Regions from separate parts of the Rhizobium sp. PAMB 3182 genome, predicted to be linked through region 3. Evidence: predicted binding sites of a transcription regulator. Region 3 holds the regulator's gene; each other region holds the start of a gene.
What was found. Region 3 encodes LexA, which represses DNA repair genes until DNA is damaged. Its sites were predicted from a motif close to TGTTCNNNNTGTGTTCNG; they were not measured.
Positions count from the first base shown of each region.

Region 1: a site for LexA is predicted at 2,371-2,388, ahead of ACU5AZ_RS19755 (DUF5680 domain-containing protein). Genes of this name have one in related genera too.
Region 2: a site for LexA is predicted at 1,918-1,935, ahead of ACU5AZ_RS06175 (glycosyl transferase). Genes of this name have one in related genera too.
Region 4: a site for LexA is predicted at 2,149-2,166, ahead of ACU5AZ_RS18380 (ATP-dependent helicase). Genes of this name have one in related genera too.

Region 1 covers NZ_CM128607.1:4,126,766-4,130,503, reverse strand. Annotated here, with positions in the region: gene ACU5AZ_RS19765 (DUF1127 domain-containing protein) at 106-348, opposite strand; gene ACU5AZ_RS19760 (aminotransferase-like domain-containing protein) at 476-1,897, shown strand; gene ACU5AZ_RS19755 (DUF5680 domain-containing protein) at 1,905-2,354, opposite strand; gene purL (phosphoribosylformylglycinamidine synthase subunit PurL) at 2,579-3,738, shown strand, end outside.
Region 2 covers NZ_CM128607.1:1,216,475-1,220,212, reverse strand. Annotated here, with positions in the region: gene ACU5AZ_RS06185 (ribonuclease HII) at 1-515, opposite strand, end outside; gene ACU5AZ_RS06180 (PA0069 family radical SAM protein) at 694-1,851, opposite strand; gene ACU5AZ_RS06175 (glycosyl transferase) at 1,988-2,512, shown strand; gene moaB (molybdenum cofactor biosynthesis protein B) at 2,534-3,076, opposite strand; gene ACU5AZ_RS06165 (4-(cytidine 5'-diphospho)-2-C-methyl-D-erythritol kinase) at 3,073-3,738, opposite strand, start outside.
Region 3 covers NZ_CM128607.1:250,532-254,269, reverse strand. Annotated here, with positions in the region: gene ACU5AZ_RS01365 (ComEC/Rec2 family competence protein) at 1-1,520, shown strand, start outside; gene lexA (transcriptional repressor LexA) at 1,514-2,224, opposite strand; gene ACU5AZ_RS01355 (ArnT family glycosyltransferase) at 2,373-3,738, opposite strand, start outside.
Region 4 covers NZ_CM128607.1:3,839,696-3,843,433, forward strand. Annotated here, with positions in the region: gene ACU5AZ_RS18380 (ATP-dependent helicase) at 1-2,107, opposite strand, end outside; gene ACU5AZ_RS18385 (efflux RND transporter periplasmic adaptor subunit) at 2,362-3,576, shown strand; gene ACU5AZ_RS18390 (efflux RND transporter permease subunit) at 3,577-3,738, shown strand, end outside.

The DNA of each region.
Region 1 (3,738 bases), 300 kb from region 3:
TTCTCCGAAATCACCGCGTAAAAAAAGCCCGCACACCGCCGTTGGGATAGCGGATGCGGGCCTGAAACGGGACCATGGACGTGGCCCCGGGGGAAAAACATGCGGTCAAGCGATGAAGCGCGACTTCGCAGCCTCGTGATCGGCCATCCGGCGGGTGATGCCGACGTCGCGCAGCTGCTCGTCGGTCAGCTCCATGAGGCTCTGCCGCGTCCGGCGCAGCTGCAGCCATTCCTGGAAGCTTGCCGAGACAGCGCCGGCGCGACCGGTGAGCGCATCCATCAACAGTTCAACACCCGACGGCTTTCGCACGGCATTGTCCGTCTTCGCGGAAGCACCGATTGTATTCATTGCACCGTCAAGGAATTGTACCCGTCTCATGATTGCACCTGTCTGCCTTTCTCTGTTAAAAAATGCTCTTGCATGACTGTCGTATACAATTGACTCACATTGGGTGACAATGTATAGAATTGTCACCATGACAACTTGGCTTCCCGATATATCCAAGGGCTCCGGCCCTCTATACGTCCGCCTCGCGGACCGGATCGAAGATGCGATCGTCGACGGCACCTTGCCGCCGGGGACGAAGCTTCCGCCCCAGCGGAACCTGGCATTCGACATAGGGGTGACAATAGGTACAATCGGTCGCGCCTACTCGCTGATCCACGAACGTGGACTGGTCAGCGGCGAGGTCGGCCGCGGCACCTATGTGCTGGATCAGACGGAAAGCGGTGAGGAAATCCAGCAGGCGACGCCGCCGGCGATGACATTGCAGGGCACACGCCCGGACGTCGCGCCCAGCGGTGCCTTGCGGTTCGACACGACTGCCGCACCCGACAGCGGCCAGGCCGCAACGATCGGGCGCCTGACAGGCGACATCATCCGTGATCATCCTGCCGAGATTGCCAGCTACACCCGCACCTTCCCGCGCCACTGGTTCGAAGCCGGTGCGCAATGGCTGACGCGCGGCGCCTTTGCGCCGGAAGCGGAAAACGTCGTGCCGACGCTCGGCGCCCATGCCGCCATCATGGCCCTGCTGACGGTCGCCACCTCGCCGGGCGACAAGATCGTCTTCGAGCACCTGACCTATTCGCAGATTGCCCGCAGCGCCACGCTGATCGGCCGCCGCACGGTGCTCGCCAATATCGACGAACACGGCATGATCCCGGAGGATTTCGAAAGCGTCTGCGCCCAGCAGCACCCGAAGATCGCCTTCCTGATGCCGGCGGCCCACAATCCGACCGCCGTCGTCATGCCGGCCGAACGCCGCAGGCAGATCGCCGAGATCGCCCGCAAGTACAATGTCTGGCTGATCGAGGACGACCTGTACGGCTCGCTCTGCCGGGACGAGACGCCGCGCCTCGTGGAATTCGCGCCGGAGCGCACCTTTCTGGTCGGCGGCCTGTCGAAATCGGTCGCCGCCGGCGTGCGCGGCGGCTGGGTCGCCTGCCCGCCGCATTACGCCCACCGGGTCCGCATCGCCCACAAGATGATCACCGGCGGCATGCCGTATCTGTTTGCCGAACTCTGCGCTCGCCTGGTGCTCTCGGGCGAGGCTGCGGATCTCAAAGCGACCAGCATCGCCAAGATCATGGATCGCCAGAAAATCCTCGAAACCAACTTCGCCGGCTTCGAATACACCGCCCTGCCCGGCCTGCCCTTCATCTGGCTGAAGCTGCCGGAGCCCTGGCTCTCCGGCACGTTCAAGAATGCCGCTTTCAACGAGGGCATCCTCGTCGACGACGAGGACGAATTCAAACCCGGCCGCTCCGAACGCGTCTGGCACCGCATCCGCATCGGCTTCTCCTCGGTCAAGGAGGACAGAGAAGTCGACCGCGGTTGCAAGCTGCTGCGCCAGATCCTGGAGAACGGCACGAGCAGCTACGACAGCTATTCGTGATCCGTCCTCAAGGACGGATCAGTCCGCCGTGGAAATCCAGCCGATAAACCTCCCGGTCCGCGCGGTAGATCCTCTCGACGCCCTGGAAACTCCGCGGCGTACCCGCGCTCCCATGTTCGTAGCGATATCCAAGATATTCGCTCTTGAATTCACCGAGGAACCGGCCCTCGTTGTAAAGAGCCGCCCGCGCCTGCTTCACGATTGATCCCGCCTTCTCGGCGTTGATCGCATCATCGTCGGATATGCGGCCGTAGTAGTTCATCGCCCAAACCGGCACGCCGTCGGTCCAGACGGTTTCCTGGCCCAGAAAGTCCGTGCCGCCGAAGTAGCTGTCGAGATAGCTCCAGTGTCCCCTCCGATAGCCTATGTCATGCGACGCCGCTCGCGATGAAGCTCCAGGCTTGCCGCCCCCGACATAGGCAGCGGCCTTCGCCTCGACAATGAATTCTTCCAGCATGCTTGAATCTCCAAATAAGAACATAAAGCGAACATTTCATCGTAAATCGATGTCGTCAAGCGATGAAGGAATGCGTCCACATCCCGATAGCCACGTTTCTTGCGTATCTCCGGAAAAACACGGGATTCGCCTGTTATTCTCGGCATTTTCCTGTCGCACTCGCCCGTGACATGGGATAAAGAGACGGCAAACCTCTCCCATCGCGCACGGACACGTCTGGACACATGACCATCTCGAATACCATCGCCATCACCCCGGAGCTCATCGCCGCCCATGGCCTGAAGCCGGATGAATACGATCGCATTCTGGAACTGATCGGCCGCGAACCGACCTTCACCGAACTCGGCATCTTCTCCGCCATGTGGAACGAGCACTGCTCCTACAAGTCTTCCAAGAAGTGGCTGCGCACCCTGCCGACCACCGGCCCGCGCGTCATCCAGGGCCCCGGCGAAAACGCCGGCGTCGTCGACATCGATGACGGCGATTGCGTCGTCTTCAAGATGGAAAGCCACAACCATCCGTCCTACATCGAACCCTATCAGGGTGCAGCGACCGGCGTTGGCGGCATCCTGCGCGACGTCTTCACCATGGGCGCCCGTCCGGTCGCCGCCATGAACGCGCTGCGCTTCGGCGAGCCGGATCATCCGAAGACCCGTCACCTGGTCTCCGGCGTCGTTTCCGGCGTCGGTGGCTACGGCAATTCCTTCGGCGTTCCGACGGTTGGCGGGGAAGTCGAATTTGACGCCCGTTACAACGGCAACATCCTCGTCAACGCCTTTGCCGCCGGTCTCGCAAAGTCCGACGCGATCTTCTACTCGAAGGCCGAAGGCGTCGGCCTCCCCGTCGTCTATCTCGGTGCCAAGACCGGCCGTGACGGCGTCGGCGGCGCCACCATGGCCTCGGCCGAATTCGACGAGACGATCGAGGAGAAGCGCCCGACCGTCCAGGTCGGCGACCCCTTCACCGAGAAGTGCCTGCTGGAAGCCTGCCTCGAACTGATGCAGACCGGCGCCGTGATCGCCATCCAGGACATGGGTGCTGCGGGCCTCACCTGTTCGGCGGTCGAAATGGGCGCCAAGGGCGACCTCGGCATCGAGCTCAACCTCGACCAGGTGCCGGTCCGCGAAGAGCAGATGACGGCTTATGAAATGATGCTGTCGGAAAGCCAGGAGCGCATGCTCATGGTGCTGAGCCCCGAGAAGGAAGAGGAAGCCAAGGCGATCTTCGTCAAATGGGGCCTCGACTTCGCCATCGTCGGCAAGACCACGGACGACCTGCGCTTCCGTGTGCTGCACCAGGGCGAGGAAGTCGCCAACCTGCCGATCAAGGAACTGGGCGACGAAGCACCCGAATACGACCGCCCGTGGCGCGAGCCGACCGTTCC
Region 2 (3,738 bases), 970 kb from region 3:
TCCATCATACGGTCGCGCGTCACCTTGGCGACAATGGAGGCAGCCGCAATCGACAGGCTGCGGGCATCGCCCTTGATGATGGCGTCACCGGCACAGGGCAGGCCCTTCGGCACGTCGCGGCCATCGACCAGCACCATGGCCGGCTTGAGCGTGAGGCCCAGGACCGCGCGGCGCATGGCGTCAAGGCTGGCCTTCAGGATGTCCGTCCGGTCGATGCGCGCCGGTCCGGAAGAGGCAATGCCGACGGAAAGCGCCGAGGTCAGGATCTCCTCGAACAGGGCCTCGCGTCTGGCAGCCGACAGCTTCTTGGAATCGTTGAGGCCGAGCGGGATATTGTCCGGGTCGAGGATCACAGCCGCGGCCACCACGGGACCGGCGAGCGGCCCTCGGCCGGCTTCGTCGGCGCCGGCGACAGGCCAGTAGCCGGCCTTCTTCTTGCGCGTCTCGATATCGAAGTCGGGACCAATGGCCGGCGGGAAAAGGTCAGGAGAATCGGGCGGCGTGCGGCGTTTCATACGCGGACGTTTGCACGCCGCCTCGATTTCCTGCAAGCCCCCGGATCGGGCTGGAAGTCATATCGCAGCCCGAGGGAGCGTCCCCGCACAAGGGCGGGTGGAACGGGAACGCATCCTGGCGGCATCCGGGGGCTATCCGGGAGGAGAGGCAGGCGGAACCTCCCGGAAAGCTTTATGTCTAGAGCAGCGACAACTGCACACCGCCGCCGTCCGGCGGCACGAACAGGTCGTCGCGCAGTGGCATCTGCCGGCGGGCGAGACCCAGCCGCTTGGTCGCCAGTTCGAAGCGCCGGCTGATCTGCCAGGCATAGGGACCGGCGCCCTTCATGCGCTTGCCGAACTCGGCGTCGTAGTCCTTGCCGCCGCGCATGGAGCGCACCAGCGACATGACGTGACGGTAGCGGTCCGGGTAATGCTGCAGCAGCCAGTCGCGGAAGAGGGGGCTGACTTCCAGCGGCAGGCGCAGCAGCACGTAGCCGGCCTCGCACGCGCCCGCTGCCTTGCCGGAATCGAGCAGCCGCTCGATCTCGTGGTCGTTGAGCGCGGGAATGATCGGCGCCGTCAGGATGCCCGTCGGAATGCCGGCATCCGAAAGCGCCTTGATCGTCTCCAGCCGCTTGGCCGGCGTCGCTGCCCGTGGTTCCATTGCCCGCGCCAGCTTCCTGTCGAGCGTCGTCACGGAGATCGTCACCTTGGCGAGGCCCTTCTCGGCGAGCTTCGACAAGAGGTCGATGTCGCGCATCACCATCGCCGACTTGGTGACGATGCCGACGGGATGGCTGGCGGCCAGCAGCACTTCGAGGATCTGGCGCATGATCCGCCATTCCTTCTCCACCGGCTGATAGGGGTCGGTATTGGTGCCGATGGCGATCGCCCGTGGACGGTAGCCGGGCTTGGAAATCTCCCGCTCCAGAAGCTTTGCGGCATCCGGCTTGGCAAACAGCTTGGACTCGAATTCCAGCCCCGGTGAAAGCCCCATGAAGGCATGCGTCGGCCGGGCGAAGCAATAGATGCAGCCGTGCTCGCAACCGCGATAGGGGTTGATCGAACGGTCGAAGGGAATGTCGGGGGATTCGTTGCGGGTGATGATCGAGCGCGGCTTTTCAACCTGCACATCGGTCTTGAAGACGGGCAGGTCTTCCAGCGTGCTCCAGCCGTCGTCGAAGCTGACGGTCTCATGCTTCTCGAAGCGGCCGCCGGGGTTTAGCCCCGCACCGCGTCCCTTGCGGCGATCGATGTCGATCCGCAGGCCGGATGTCTTGATCAGCGAATTGGCAATATCAGCCGTATTGGCAGGCGCAAAAGCGTCCTGCCCCGAATGGTTCAAGCTTGCCATTGGGACTTCTCCGTTAAGGGAATCTGCTTGTTCCCTCGTCTCTGTTCTAATTCGTAACGAGGAAATGAGAACAAAGCAAGTACAGAACTTTATTTTTTTGTGGCATTCGGTTGTGCGGCGCGATAATCATAACCCCATGTTGACAGTCATCATGGAATGCCAGGATCAGGAACCGGAATTGGCGCAGACCCTGTCAGTGCTGGTCGCCGGAGCTGTTGAAGGGTTGGTCAGCGACGTCGTGGTGCTCGACCGTGGGTCGCAGGACGGATCTGCCCGGGTGGCCGAGGCGGCAGGTTGCCGCTATCACGAAGACTGGGATCTGGGTGAGGTGGTCAGCAAGGCGCGGGGCGAGTGGATACTCCTGCTCGAACCGGGTGCGCGGCCGCAGACCGGCTGGGTCGAGGAACTGCTCGAATACCTGTCGCTGAACAAGCTGCCGGCCCGCTTCTCACCCTCGCGCAATTACCGCCTGCCGTTCCTCAAGCGCTTTCGCCGCGGCCGCAAGCCGCTGGAATACGGGTTCCTCATTCCAAAGCGCCAGGCGCTCGATCTCGTCCGGTCCGGCAAGCATCTGGCCGAGGTCGCCGCCAGCAGCAAGGCGAAGACGCTGAGCAGCGAAGTCATCCCGTCATGGGTGGCCAGGGCTGCCCGGGCGGCCTGACCGTTCGCCATGAGTTGTGCGTCAGCTACGGCGCAGGTGTTCGTCGAGGCGCGGCATGATTTCCACAAAATTGCAGGGCATGTGGCGGTAGTCGAGCTGCGCCTTCAGAATGCCGTCCCAGGCGTCCTTGCAGGCGCCGGGCGAGCCCGGCAGCACGAAGATGAAGGTGGCGTTCGCCACCCCGCCCGTCGCCCGCGACTGGATCGTCGACGTGCCGATCTTGTCGAAGGAGATGCGATGGAAGACCTCCGAGAAACCGTCCATGCGTTTTTCGAACAGGGGCTCCAGCGCTTCCGGCGTCACGTCGCGGCCGGTAAAGCCCGTACCGCCTGTGGTGATCACCACGTCGATGTCTGCAGACAGCGTCCAGGCTTCTACCTGCGCGCGAATGCGGTCCTTGTCGTCGGGCACGATCGCCCGGTCGATGAGCCGGTGTCCGGCCTCAGCGATCCGCGCCACCAGGGTGTCGCCGGAGCGGTCATCGGCAAGCGTTCGCGTGTCCGATACCGTCAGCACGGCGATGCCAACGGGAATGAAGGGGCGTTCGGTTTGCGTCGTGCTCATGTCCGGTCTTCCGTTGTCTGCGTTGCCTCAACATACCATTCTGGCCGCGCTTGCCGAAGGGCGTCTGCTGCCTGCTGTGCCGCCTGCTGATCGGTGTAGAGCCCGAAGCAGGTCGCGCCGGAGCCGGACATGCGCGCAAGCAGCGCACCGCCTTCAGTCAGCATCGCGATCACGTTCGCGATCTCCGGCAGAACCTCTTCGGCCGGCGGCTGCAGGTCATTGCGGCAGGCCGCGAGATAGTCGATCCACGCCTTCGCGTCTGCGGGGCCCGCGCTCGGCAACGTCGGCAGTGGCGGATTGTTCTTTTCCGTCAGACGCCGGAAGATGGCCGGCGTCGACACTTCCTTCAGCGGATTGACGAGGACGAGATGAAACGTGGGAAAGTCCCGGAGCGTCTCGATCTCCTCGCCGATCCCGCGCGCCACCAGCGGACGGCCGGAAAGGCACATCGGCACGTCGGCGCCAAGTGAGAGCGCCAGTTGCGAAAGGCGTGCCGGGTCCACGGCGTCGGCGCTCCAGAACCGCATGAGCCCGCGGATCGCGGCCGCCGCATCCGCCGAGCCGCCGCCGATTCCGGAGGCGACCGGCAGGTTCTTTTCCAGATGGATGGCAACAGGCTTCGTCGTCGTGCCGTGGTCCGCCAGCAATGCCCGCAGCCGGTC
Region 3 (3,738 bases):
CAGCCGGCCTCTTCTTTGCCGGCCTGCGCACGGCGCTCGCCCTGTTCCCGGCCCTCGTGCAACGCTTCTCGGTCAAGAAGTGGGCCGCAGCCGCTGCCCTGGCCGGGGCATTCGGCTATCTGCTGATCTCCGGGCTGCAGGTATCAGCGATCCGCGCCTTCATCATGCTGGCATTGATGCTGGTCGCAGTCCTCATCGACCGGCCGGCGATCAGTCTCAGGAACGTCGCGCTCGCGGCGCTGATCATTCTCACCGTCACGCCGTCCGCCGTCATGGGGCCGAGCTTCCAGATGTCATTTGCCGCGACGGTGGCGCTTGTGGCGGGATACAGATGGTGGCGGATGCGCTCGGTGGACCGGAGCGCTCCGCGTCGCCGGTCCGGTATCATCGCCCTTGCCGCGAAAGCCGGCGGGTTTGCTTCGGCGCTGGCGCTCACATCGGCGATCGGCGGGACGGCAACGGCGGTCTTCGCGCTGGAGCATTTCTACCGCCTCGCACCCTATGGCTTTGCCGCCAATCTCATCGCCATGCCGGTCGTCACCTTCGTGGTCATGCCGGCCGGCTTGGTCTCCGTCCTCGCCATGCCGTTTGGGCTCGAGCATTGGCCGCTACGCCTCATGGGGGTTGGGTTGGACATCGTCATCGCGGTGGCCCGAGATGTCACCGGCTGGGACAGCGGCGTGTCATCCGGACGCCTGCCTCCCTACGCCTTCGAACTCTCAGTCGCCGGCTTTCTGCTCCTGGTCCTGTTGCGCAGTCGTCTCAGATATCTTGGCCTGCCGCTGATGGCCGCGGCGGTTGCGCTGATCGCGTACGGACCGACAAACTCGTCTCCTGCGCTGATTATCAGCGAGGACGGCAGGCTGGTGGCCCGCATTGCCGATGGACGGCTCGAGACCAACCGCAGTCGTCCGCCATCTTTCATCTTCGAACAATGGCAGCGGGCGCTCGCCATGCCGAAGGGTGAGGGGCCGGACATGGCGGATGGGGATCCGGTCCCGCCTGACCGGACAGGAGGAGGAGAAGGAGGAGAACCGCCACGGCTGCCGGCCTCCGTCTTGAATGCGGAGCGATTGGCCATGGAGACGGCCCTGAATGGAGAGATATCCCCCTTCCACTGCAGGAAGGCCGCCTGGTGCGCCGGTCAGGTTACGGCGTCGGGCGGAACCGCATTGCGGGTGGTGACGGTGGAAAAACCCGCCTATGCCGGACCCGCCTGCGACATCGCCGATGTGGTCATCGTGCCGTTCCGGCTCGGCTACGACACGTGCCGCTCGGGCGCGACATTGCTTACGGCGGAACGTCTGCGAAGAACCGGATCGATCGAACTCCATGCGGCGTTGGATGGCATCGGCTTTGAGGCCAGGACGGCAGTCGGCGCAATCGACCGCCCCTGGACCCGGCATCGATATTATGACTGGCGGGCAAATAGCTTCCTGGCCACGCAGGAAACAGCCACATGGCCGCTTGTTCCGCATCCGCGTGATACGGACGCAGCCAGGCGTGTCACCGGTCAGTGATAGCGGCGGATGAGGCCGACGAGCTTGCCTTGGACCTTCACCCGATCGGAGGCGAAGATACGCGTCTCATAGGCCGGGTTGGCGGCTTCGAGTGCAATCGACGCACCCTTGCGGCGGAAGCGCTTGAGCGTTGCTTCCTCGTCGTCGACCAAGGCCACGACGATCTCGCCCGGATTGGCGCTGCTGACATTCTTGATGATGACGGTATCGCCATCGAGGATGCCGGCCTCGATCATCGAGTCGCCCTTGACCTCCAGCGCATAGTGTTCGCCGGAGCCCAGCATTTCCATCGGCACGGACAGGCTGTGCGTGTTGTTCTGGATGGCGGAGATCGGCACACCGGCGGCGATGCGGCCCATGACCGGGACGCTGACGGTGTCGTTCGCAGGTTCCGGTGCCTTGGGCGCCGGGGCGAGCTTCGGCTTGCCGAGGCTGCCTTCGATGACGCTTGGCGAAAAGCCGCGCCGTGGCTGCAGGCTCGGCGAATAGGCTTCGGGAAGCTTGATGACCTCCAGCGCGCGCGCCCGGTTCGGCAGGCGGCGGATGAAGCCGCGCTCCTCGAGCGCCGTGATCAGCCGGTGAATGCCGGACTTGGACGCGAGATTGAGTGCATCCTTCATCTCGTCAAAGGATGGCGGAACGCCGGATTCCTTCATCCGCTCGTGAATGAAGAGAAGCAGTTCCTGTTGCTTTCGCGTCAGCATGAATCGGCACCTTCCAGAATCATGAAACAAATACAGAACGGACACTATATGTTCCCACTGTGTTCCGCAAGTGCCTAAAATATCGTGAAAGCGGGGGCCGGTGTCGCAGGAACTGCCGATTTTTCCTGCTGCGGGTCGGCTATGAGCGTTAGCGAGCCGGATCGACTGCGATGTAGGCGCGCTCGGCTTCCGCTGCGCGTGCCTCGGCGAGCGTGCCGGAGAGAACGGCCTTCATGAGGACGGCCGGATCGATCGAACGCCAGCCGCCACTGACCGCCGTCACGTCGTACCCGTCGGCGGCGAGCCGGTCGGCTTCCGTCTTCTCCAGCGTGATGACGGCCTTGAAGCGATCGCCGGCTTCGACGTCCGCAAGCTTTCGTCGCTGCAGGAAAGGTCGTTCGACGCCGCTGTGCAACCGTGCCTCGGAGGCGACGATGTCAGACCCCAGGAAGACGATGTCGTCGGCGGGCAGGTCGAGTTGGGCGACCTTGTCGGCGATCGGCTTTCCAAGGTCGGGCATGCCGAAGGCGGCGACGACGGGATAGATGGCAAGCAGGATCGCCATAGGCAGGGCGGAGAGCGCCAGAACCTTGGGCCGGAAGGCCTGGCGATTGGCGATGCGCCAGACGAGAAGCAGGCCGAGGGCAATGGCAACCACGATCGCAACCGTTACCTTGGCACTCAGCAGCTGCGCCGAGACGCCGTAGAGGATGGCGAAGGTGAGGGCCAGGCCGATCGCCGAGAATTTGAGAAACAGGCTTAGATAGCGTGATGTCGTCTCGCGATCGAAGGAGGCGAGGCCGACCGCCATCAGGATCGACAGAGCGGGAAGCGACGGAATGATGTAGCGGTGATCCGGCTTGAAGGCTGGCGCGAACATGGCGATGTTGAGCGCGATCCAGCCCGCGAGCAGCAGCGCCGATGCGCCGAGCTGCCGGAAGCCCGGTACTTTGCGCGTGGCGATCGCGGTCGCCGCAATCACGAAAAGCCAGCCGATCACAGGCGCCAGCAGGCCGGCAACGCTGAGACCGACGGAATCGAACACCGCGAACACCGAGAATTCCAGCTTGGTGCGCACCTGATCGCCGACGAACTGGTTGTCGAGCGCCGAGCTCGACCGCAGCACCTGGTAGACGAACCACCAGCCGGCAAGAGCCATGGAGAAGAGAATCGGCAGCGGGGCGATCAGCCGGCGAAAATGAACGCGGCACGAGGGAAAGAGGACGATCAGGCCGAAGACGCAGGCCGGTGGCGCCAGCGCCGGAATGCCCTTCGTCAGGATCGCCATCGCCGTTCCGCCATAGGCAAGCCAGGCGTCCCATCTGTCTTCTTCGTCGCCGAAGAGCAGGCCGGCAAAGCCGTAAAGCGCCACCAGCATGAACAGCGTCAGCGGAATGTCGGGAATCGCCGTGACGGCGGAGCGCAGGAAGACGAAGTTGCCGGCGAGCATGGCGAGCGAGAACAGGGCGATCTCATCGTCGCCCGTCAGCCGCTTGGCCAGCCTGTAGGTGACG
Region 4 (3,738 bases), 590 kb from region 3:
GCGACTGGCCGTAGCTGCCGCGTCCATAGCCGCCATAGGAGGTTTCCACCTCGGCGACCTCGACATGGGTGGTCGGCAGTTCGTCGAGGAAGCGTGACGGGATGGTCGACTGCCAGAGGCCGTGAATGCGGCGGTTGTTGACGAACCATATATGGCAGCGGCGCTTTGCCCTAGTGATGCCGACATAGGCGAGGCGGCGTTCTTCCTCCAGTCCGGCGCGGCCGCTTTCGTCGAGCGAGCGCTGGTGCGGGAACAGGCCTTCCTCCCAGCCGGGCAGGAAGACGGTCTCGAATTCCAGTCCCTTGGCGGAATGCAGCGTCATAATCGAGACGGCGTCTAGGTTTTCGTTCTGCTCGACATCCATGACCAGCGAGACGTGTTCGAGGAAGCCGCGCAGCGACTCGAACCCCTCCATCGAGCGGATCAGTTCCTTCAGGTTTTCCAGTCGCCCCGGCGCTTCTGCCGATTTGTCGGCCTGCCACATGGCGGTATAGCCGCTTTCGTCGAGGATCTGTTCGGCGAGCTCGGTGTGCGGCGTGTTTTCCAGCAGCGACTGCCAGCGGCGGAAATCGGTCACGACGTCGAACAGCGCCTTGCGCGGCTTCGGCTTGAACTCGTCGGTCTCGATCACTTCCGCCGCGGCGGCGAGCATGGGAATGTCGCGGGCGCGGGCGTAATCGTGCAACTGGCGGACGCTCGCGTCGCCAAGGCCGCGCTTCGGCGTGTTGATGATGCGCTCGAAGGCGAGGTCGTCGGCCGGCTGGCAGACGAGGCGGAAATAGGCCATGGCGTCGCGGATCTCGAGGCGCTCGTAGAAGCGCGGGCCGCCGATGACGCGGTAGTTGAGGCCCAGCGTGACGAAGCGGTCTTCGAATTCGCGCATCTGGAAGGAGGCGCGCACCAGGATCGCCATGTCGTTGAGATTGTGTTTCTCGCGCTGGAGCTGCTCGATTTCCTCGCCGATGGCGCGGGCCTCTTCCTCCGAATCCCAGGCATTGTGGACCTGTACCTTGTCGTCGTCCGGGTCGGTGCGGTCGGTAAACAGCGTCTTGCCGAGGCGGCCCTCATTGTGGGCGATCAGGTGGCCGGCGGCGCCGAGGATGTGCTCGGTCGAGCGGTAATTGCGCTCCAGCCGGATGACCTTGGCGCCCGGAAAATCCTTCTCGAAGCGCAGGATGTTGTCGACCTCCGCGCCGCGCCAGCCATAGATCGACTGGTCGTCGTCGCCGACGCAGCAGACATTGATCGGCTCGCCCTTCGGCCGCTGGGCCAGGAGCCGCAGCCACATGTACTGGGCGGTGTTGGTGTCCTGATACTCGTCGACGAGGATGTATTTGAAGCGGCGGTGGTAATCCTTGAGGATGCCGGGCTCGCTGCGGAAGATATGGATCGGATGCAGGAGGAGGTCGCCGAAATCGCAGGCGTTTAGCGTCTTCAGCCGAGCCTGATAGGCCCTGTAGAGTTCGCGGCCCTTGCCGTTCGCAAAGGCGCGGGCGTCGCCTTCCGGTATCTGCTCCGGCGTCAGCCCCTTGTTCTTCCAGTTGTCGATCATGCCGGCGAACTGCTTGGCCGGCCAGCGCTTGTCGTCCAGCTCTTCGGCCTGGATGATCTGCTTGATCAGCCGGATGACGTCGTCGGTGTCGAGTATGGTGAAGTCGGACCTCAGCCCGACGACCTCGGCATGGCGGCGCAACAGCTTGACGCCGATCGAGTGGAAGGTGCCGAGCCATGGCATGCCTTCGACGGCATCGCCGAGCAACAGGCCGATGCGCTCCTTCATCTCGCGCGCGGCCTTGTTGGTGAAGGTGACGGCGAGGATCTGCGAGGGGAAGGCGTGGCCGGTCGAGAGAATATGGGCGATGCGGGTGGTCAGGACGCGGGTCTTGCCCGTGCCGGCGCCGGCCAGCACCAGCACCGGGCCCTCCGTCGTCTCCACCGCTTCGCGCTGTTCCGGGTTCAGGCCCGAGAGATAATCCGGGGCGCGCTTCTGGCCACGTGCGGCCATGGCGCGGGCGGCGATGCCTCCGGCCGACGGCGCGGGGGCGGCGGGCGTCCTAGGTTCGGGTTCCTCGTCGAAAAAGGGAATGTCGTCATAACCACCGATCATGCGGCTCAATGTAGTGATTCGGTTCCAAAAGGCAAAAGAAAGAGAACAAAAGGCGCACTTACCCCATGAATTGATGGGGTTTGCCGCTAAATCAAACGCAACTGTGATCGAACATGACCAAATTGTAATCTTGTTTCGCTTGTCGCATTTTAGGATTAAATCATAATGCAGCCTGACGAACCGTGAGCAGAGCGGGCGACCAGGGGCGGAACCAAAGGTCGCATGCAGAACTCTGCCACCCCCCGGAGAAATTGATGCGTCTGTGGAAACAGCTGGTTTTGAGCCTGATCGTTCTGTGTGCCGGTCTTTATGTGTGGGTGACGTTTGTACCCGGAGCCGGTGCCCTGTTGCAGAAGATGGGCCTGTCGCAGGAGGTGGTTGCCGCCATCGCCCCGAAGAGTGAAAGCGCGCCCGGAGCGGGCGAAGGTCGTGGCCGCGGCGGATTTCGCAGCGGTCCTACCGTCGTCGTCACCGCGCCGGCCGGAGAGGGGGTCGTCAACGATCAGCTGACGGCCATCGGCAATGGCGAGGCGATCGAGTCCGTCGTCATCGCGCCGCAGGCCTCCGGCAATATCGCCGCGGTCAATATCCGCTCGGGCGACCGGGTGAAGAAGGGCGAGGTGATCGCCAGCCTTGACCGCGAGGAACAGGTGATCGCCCGCGACCAGGCGCAGGTGGCGCTGGAAAGCGCGGAAGAGAAGCTGTCGATCTACAAGAATGCGAAGTCGACCGTTTCGCGCGTCAGCCTGGTGGAATCCGAGATCGACGCCAAGTCGGCGAAGCTCGCCCTCGACAATGCTGAGCTGACGCTGAAGCGGCGGGATATCGTCTCGCCGATCGATGGCGTCGCCGGCATCATTCCGGTCAGCGTCGGCGACTACGTGACGACCTCGACCGCGATCGTAACCGTCGACAACCGGTCCGAGCTGCTTGTCGACTTCTGGGCGCCCGAGCGGTTTGCCGCCGGGATGGAAGCCGGACAGCCGGTTCAGGCGACGGCGGTGGCGCGGCCCGGCGAGGTGTTTTCCGGCGAGATTGAAGCCGTCGACAACCGTATCGATGAGGCGAGCCGCACCTTCAAGGTTCGGGCCCGCATTCCCAACACGGACGACAAGCTGCGCGCCGGCATGGCATTCACAGTGTTGATGAAATTCGGCGGCGACAATTATCCGTCCGTCGATCCGCTCGCCGTGCAGTGGGATTCGGACGGGTCTTATGTCTGGCGGGTGACGGACGGCAAGGTCGAGAAGGTTCGCGTCGCCATCATCCAGCGCAATCCGGACGTGGTGCTGGTCAAGGGCGATATCGCCAAGGGTGACAGCATCGTTACCGCCGGCCTGCAGCGGCTGCGCGAAGGCGCCGAGGTGGAGGTTGCCGGTGCTGCGGATGTCGAGAAGCCAAAAGACGAGAGTGGCAAGGCTGTGCCCGAGGCCGAGGTGAAGGCATCCGGCAGCGAGCGGGGTGCGTAAATGGCGGCAGAGGAAACTCCTACAACCGAACATGGTTCTACCGCGCTCTTCGTGCGCCGGCCGATCCTGGCGCTGGTCTTCAACGCGCTGATCGTCGTTGCGGGTCTTGCCGCCTATTTCGGCGTCGAAGTGCGCGAACTGCCGGATGTCGATCAGCCGGTC